Linked DNA regions of Actinopolymorpha singaporensis. The protein of the gene in region 2 interacts with the protein of the main gene of each other region in a pairwise test. Links are inferred from orthologs where the notes say so. Each region holds a gene or a part of one and is shown on either strand. Other genes may lie near its edges.

Evidence for each region. Proteins that work in one complex are often made in the same cells at the same time.
Region 1: the proteins of rlmN (region 2) and ftsZ interact in binary tests that used the Escherichia coli proteins (3 or more experiments, as listed by UniProt). The link is inferred for Actinopolymorpha singaporensis from one-to-one orthologs.

Annotation. Positions count from the first base shown.
Region 1 is NZ_LT629732.1:5,273,831-5,276,883, reverse strand. The notes cover bases 15-3,002. They hold ftsZ (cell division protein FtsZ), read left to right. Parts: upstream 15-763; coding sequence 764-2,242; downstream 2,243-3,002. Other genes in these bases: BLU27_RS23635 (YggS family pyridoxal phosphate-dependent enzyme), read left to right, coding at 2,280-3,002; BLU27_RS23645 (cell division protein FtsQ/DivIB), read left to right, coding at 15-486. In the rest of the region: more of BLU27_RS23645, read left to right, coding at 1-14; more of BLU27_RS23635, read left to right, coding at 3,003-3,005. UniProt on the Escherichia coli protein: Essential cell division protein that forms a contractile ring structure (Z ring) at the future cell division site. The regulation of the ring assembly controls the timing and the location of cell division.
Region 2 is NZ_LT629732.1:5,734,581-5,737,597, forward strand. What follows is about bases 46-2,997. They hold rlmN (dual-specificity RNA methyltransferase RlmN), read right to left. Parts: upstream 2,098-2,997; coding sequence 994-2,097; downstream 46-993. Other genes in these bases: BLU27_RS25615 (phosphotransferase), read right to left, coding at 46-262; BLU27_RS25620 (TetR/AcrR family transcriptional regulator), read right to left, coding at 274-915; BLU27_RS30660 (hypothetical protein), read right to left, coding at 2,189-2,326; BLU27_RS25635 (MMPL family transporter), read left to right, coding at 2,606-2,887. In the rest of the region: more of BLU27_RS25615, read right to left, coding at 1-45.

The DNA.
Region 1 (3,053 bases), 460 kb from region 2 along the record:
GCCGTACGCACCCGGATCGTGGCCCAGCTGCCGCCGGTCAAGGAGGCCGAGGTGAGCCGCTCGTGGCCGCACGAGGTGACGGTGCGGATCGTGGAGCGCAGGGCGGTCGCGGTGTGGCGGGACGGATCGGCGTACCACCTTGTCGACGCCGATGGCGTTCCTTTCCGCGCGGTGCCGGACGCGGCTGGGGCCTACCCGCTCGTGCAGCTGCGAGCCGGGCGCCCGAGCCCGCAGAGGGCGGAGGAGTTGCGTGTGGTCGGTGCCCGGGTGGCGGCGGCGCTGCCCAGGCCACTCCTGCGCAGACTCGACACGATCGAGGTGAAGACTCCGGACGCGGTCATGCTGCGGTTGCATGGCGGGGTGACGGTCGTCTGGGGGAACGCCGAGAACTCCAGGCTGAAGGCCCGGGTCCTCGCCGAACTCCTTCCCCGCAAGGCGAAGGTCTACGACGTGAGCGTGCCGAGCTTCCCGACCACCCGGGCCTGAACTCCGGCGCGAGCCCACGCGCGAACGCCGCCTGTGCACCTCGTGGCTCGGCGACCTGCGAGCGTGTGACTCGGCCGGCTGGGTGACCGATTTTCGACCCGTACATCCAAGAACTCGCTGGCTCGGCGTGTTGCGTTGAATTCGTCCGGGACCGCTCCGTACCTTCATGTTCAGGCCGAGGTTGACATAACTATAACCCTCTACTTGACCGTGAGGGTTGATGGTTGAGGTTGCCTTTCCGGGCCGGGGAAGAATGTCTACCGAGAGGGCGAGCGTCGTGGCGGCACCGCAGAACTACCTAGCGGTCATCAAGGTCGTCGGCATCGGCGGCGGAGGTGTCAACGCGGTCAACCGGATGATCGAGGTCGGCCTCAAGGGCGTCGAGTTCATCGCGATCAACACCGACGCGCAGGCGCTCCTGATGAGCGATGCCGACGTCAAGCTGGACATCGGGCGGGAGCTGACCCGCGGTCTGGGCGCGGGCGCGCAGCCCGACGTCGGCAACAAGGCGGCCGAGGACCACGCCGAGGACATCGAGGAAGTGCTCAAGGGCGCCGACATGGTCTTCGTCACCGCCGGAGAGGGCGGCGGCACCGGCACCGGCGGCGCGCCCGTCGTCGCACGGATCGCGCGGTCGCTCGGGGCGCTCACCATCGGCGTGGTGACCCGCCCGTTCGCCTTCGAGGGCAAGAAGCGGGCGAGCCAGGCCGAGGAGGGCATCAACGCCCTGCGCGACGAGGTCGACACCCTCATCGTCATTCCCAACGACCGGCTGCTGTCGATCAGCGACCGGCAGGTGAGCGTGCTGGACGCCTTCAAGCAGGCCGACCAGGTGCTGCTCCAGGGTGTTTCCGGCATCACCGACCTGATCACCACCCCCGGCCTGATCAACCTCGACTTCGCCGACGTCAAGAGCGTGATGTCCAACGCCGGCTCGGCCTTGATGGGCATCGGCTCCGCGCGGGGTGAGAACCGCTCCGTCGCCGCGGCCGAGATGGCGATATCCAGTCCGTTGCTCGAGGCTTCCATCGATGGTGCGCACGGCGTCCTGCTGTCCATCGCCGGTGGCTCCGACCTCGGGCTGTTCGAGATCAACGAGGCTGCCCAACTGGTCTCCAGCGCCGCGCACGCGGAGTCCAACATCATCTTCGGTGCGGTCATCGACGACGGTCTCGGCGACGAGGTACGCGTCACCGTCATCGCCGCCGGCTTCGACGGCGGTATGCCTCGCCGCCGCGGCGCGCAGGAGGCGTCCGCCGGCAACGGCTCGAGCCAGGCCGTCCCGCCACCCCCCGCGGGGCGCCGGCCAGGTGAGCTCGGCCGGCCGCAGCAGTCCGCGCCGGCGGGCGGGCAGGCGCCGCAGAGCGCGCCGGCCAGCCCGAACTTCACCGGTGACACCGGCTCCGACCAGCCCGCGTCGGGTCAGTCGGCTTCTGGCCAGTCGTTCCCCCCGGCCGCCCCCTCGTCGGCGCCACCGGCTGCCGCTCCGGTGCAGTCGACCCCGGCACCTCAGTCGCAGCCGGCACAGCCGGCACAGTCGCCGGGCTCCTCGTCGAGCCAGACCGACCTCGCCGCGCAGACCCAGGAGCTTCGTCAGCGACTGCTCGGTGGTGGCAGCCGCCCGGGCGAATCCGGTGCGGGTGGGGCCAACGGCTCCGCTCCGCAGAGCTCCTCGCCTTCGCCGACCTCGACGCCGCGGCCGGCCCGCCGCCCGATCGACGACGACGAACTCGACGTACCCGACTTCCTGAAGTGACCGGGCAGTCGGTTCTTCACGGGCCGGGTGCGAGCGGTTGAGCCCGGCGAGCGACGAGCGCCGGGCTCAGCTCGCCGCCAACCTCGCGGCCGTCCGCGCCCAGATCGAGCGAGCCTGCGAACGCGTTGGCCGGTCGCCGGAGGAGGTGACGCTGATCGCGGTCACCAAGACCTTCCCCGCCGACGACGTACGCCTGCTCGCCGAGCTCGGCGTCCGCGACTTCGGCGAGAACCGCCACCAGGAGGCGCAGGAGAAGGTGGCCGCGGTGGCGGACCCGAGGCTCACCTGGCACTTCGTCGGGCAGCTTCAGGCCAACAAGGCACGTGCGGTGGCGGAGTACGCCTCGGTGGTCCACTCCGTCGACCGGGTGCGGCTGGTCTCCGCACTGCGGCGAGCGGCGGCCGGTCGCGAGCACCCGCTGCGATGCCTGGTGCAGGTCGACCTGGGCGACGTCGCCGAGCCCGGCGGTTCCGGCGGGCGTGGCGGAGTGTCACCGGACCAGGTCGCCGAGGTGGCCGACGCCGTGGCGACGGCGCCCGGCCTGGTCCTCGGCGGAGTGATGGCGGTCGCGCCGCTGGGCGCGCCACCGGGCCAGGCGTTCGCCCGGCTGGCCCGGACCGCCGCCGAGGTACGCGAGAAGTATCCGAAGGCCACCTGGGTCTCCGCCGGAATGAGCGCGGACCTCGAGGACGCCATCGCCCACGGCGCGACACACGTACGGCTTGGGCGCCGGTTACTAGGTGAGCGCGGCTACGACAGGTAGCGTCGACGCCGGACGGGGCTGCATGCTCGGCCCGGCGCAGCTGACAGC
Region 2 (3,017 bases):
ACGCCGGGACGGGCAGGCCACGCGCCCGCGCGGCCGCAAGGATCTCGGCGGTGGTGCGGAGTTCGTCGGCACGGCCCGCCGGACCCATGGTGAGCACTCCGTCCCGGCCGTCGGGCCAGCGGACGAACGCGGCGCCGACCTCCCCGCCGGGCGCCGGTCCGAGCAGGGTCAGCCGGGCGCCGGTGTGGTCGTTGACCAGCGCGACGAGGTGAGCGGGATCGAGCCGGCGTACGGGAGCCAGATCGGGGTGATCATCGGGCATGAACGCAGACGCTACCCCGCAGCCGTACGGATGCCGACAAGCGCGACGTCGACACCGCGTCGAGCGGCTGCCCGAACCTCCGCCGGCGACTCGCCGCGGGCGATGGCGGTCAGCGCGGCCGCCTGTGCCGCACCCGTGAGCGCGCCGACGAACGCCGCGGCACTCACCCGGTCGAGCCGGTCGGGGTAGGCCCGGCACAACGCGTCGGTCAGCTGGCGCTGGGCGTCGAAGATCACGTGCAGCGCCCGGGCCTGCAGGGCCGGCACCGACATCACCAGACGTGCTCGCACGGTGTAGATCAGCTCGGCGTGCGCCTCGTCGGCCGTGTCACCCGAACCGTCGCCGGTGCCCATGAGGGCCATCACCCCTTCGGCGACCCGGGCCAGCAGGTCGCCGACATCTTCCTGGTCCCCGTGGTCGGTGATGAGCCGTACCGCCAGTTCGATCCGCTCGCCGGTGTCGGCGAACAGGACGGCTTCCTTGCTCGGGAAGTAGTTGAAGAACGTCTTCGTGGAGACGTCGGCGGCCGCGGCGACCGCGGCGACGGTCGTCTGGTCGTATCCCTGCTCGTCGAACAACCTGATCGCGGTCTCGATCAGGGTCTGGCGGGTCCGCCGCTTCTTACGTTCGCGCAGTCCGGCGCCGTCCGACATGCGGACACGCTACCCCAGCTGTATTCCTGCACTCGCTGTAATCCTTCACCCGGACAACGGCCGCGGGCGACACCGCCGTCAGGACTGCTTCGCCGCCAACTGCCCGCAGGCGCCGTCGATCTCCTGCCCCCGGGTGTCGCGGACCGTGACGGGTACGCCGTGCGCCTCCAGCCGGCGGACGAACTCCCGCTCGTCCTCCGGCCGCGAGGCGGTCCACTTCGACCCAGGCGTGGGGTTGAGCGGGATGAGGTTGACGTGCACCAGATGTCCGGCCAGCAGCCGGCCCAGCAGGTCGGCCCGGAACGCCTGGTCGTTGACGTCCTTGATCAGGGCGTACTCGATCGAGACCCGGCGCTTGGTGCGGTCGGCGTACTCCCAGGCCGCGTCCAGCACCTCGCCGACCTTCCACCGGGTGTTGACCGGCACGAGTTCGTCGCGAAGCTCGTCGTCGGGCGCGTGCAGCGACAGGGCCAGCGTCACCGCCAGCCCCTCCTCGGTGAGCTGGCGGATCCGCGGGACCAGCCCGACGGTGGAGACGGTGACGCCGCGCTGGGACATTCCGAGGCCGTCCGGGACGGGGTCGGTGAGGCGGCGTACGGCGGAGATCACCGTCTTGTAGTTTGCCAGCGGCTCGCCCATGCCCATGAACACGACATTGGAGACCCGGCCCGGCCCGCCGGCGACGGTACCGCTGGCGAGCAGCCGCGCGCCCGCGACCACCTGGCCCACGATCTCGGCGGCGGACAGGTTGCGGGTCAGGCCCGCCTGACCGGTGGCGCAGAACGGACAGGCCATCCCGCATCCGGCCTGGCTGGACACGCACATGGTGACCCGGCCCGGGTAGCGCATCAGGACGCTCTCCACCAGCGCGCCGTCGAAGAGCCGCCACACGGTCTTGACCGTCGCCCCGCCGTCGCAGGTCAGCGTGCGTACGGGAGTCAGCAGATCGGGCAGCAGGCCGGTGCCGATGCGTTCGCGGCTGCCCAGCGGCAGGTCGGTCATCTCCGCGGCGGAGTCGACGAACCGGCCGAAGTAGTGGGTGGACAGCTGGCGGGCACGGTAGGCGGGCTCGCCCAGCTCGACCAGCGCCTCCCGGCGTTCGGCCGGGGTGAGATCGGCGAGATGGCGGGGCGGCCGGCCGCGGCGCGGCGGGGCGAAGACGAGATCAACAGGAGCAGCCATGACGGCTCCCAGTGTCACACAGCGCACCAAAACCGGGCCGGTCACTCACTCCTCCGGCCGCTCGTCGCCCGGCTGCCGCTTGCCCGGCCACTCACTGTTCCGGTCGTGGCTGCCCTTCCTGACGGAGGTACGTCCGGAACGCCTCCGCCACGTCGCGCAGGTAGCGCAGGATGATCTCGCGCTCGTCCGGCGAGCGCTCCGCGGTGACCGCGGACACCTGAGCCAGCAACGGAAGCAGCTCCCCGCATCACCTCGCGCATGCCGGACTCGGTGACCGAGAGCACCTGCCGGCGCTGGTCACCGGGATGTGGCATACGCCGGACGTGCCCGTCCGCGACCAGCCGGTTGACGGTCTGGGTGGCCGCGGCGGATGTGATCCCGAGCCGCCGCGACAGCTCGACCGGCCCGGGGCCGACTCCCGTCTCGTTCCCCTGCTGCTCGCCGAGCGGGCTGCGCGCCGGGGTGCCAGCGGCGGCAGGCTTCCCGGCCCGGCCCGGCCCGGCCCGGCGTGGGAGGGCACGCCACCCGCCGGGCCGTCCTGCGTGCGCTCGCCGTCACCGGCGGCGTGATCACCAGCGCGGGCATCCTGCCGGCGGCGGTGTTCGCGGTGCTCGGAGTGCTGCCGCTGATCACGCTCACTCAGATCGGCGTCGTGGTCGGTGTCGGCGTACTCCTCGACACCCTGCTGGTACGCACGGCGCTCGTGCCGACCCTGGTGCTCCTCGCCGGGCGGCGGTTCTGGTGGCCCGGCCAGCCCGAGGTCGCCCACCGCGAAGCGCACCGGACCTGAAAGGGAGTGCCGAACGGGGCGGAGAAATACCGGGCCGAGAATTCGACGGGATTTCTCCGGCGAACGCCAGGTCAATTTCAGACTACGGGCCCGAATGCGGGCTGAGCCGTTCCGAGTCGGGCCTGAGTTC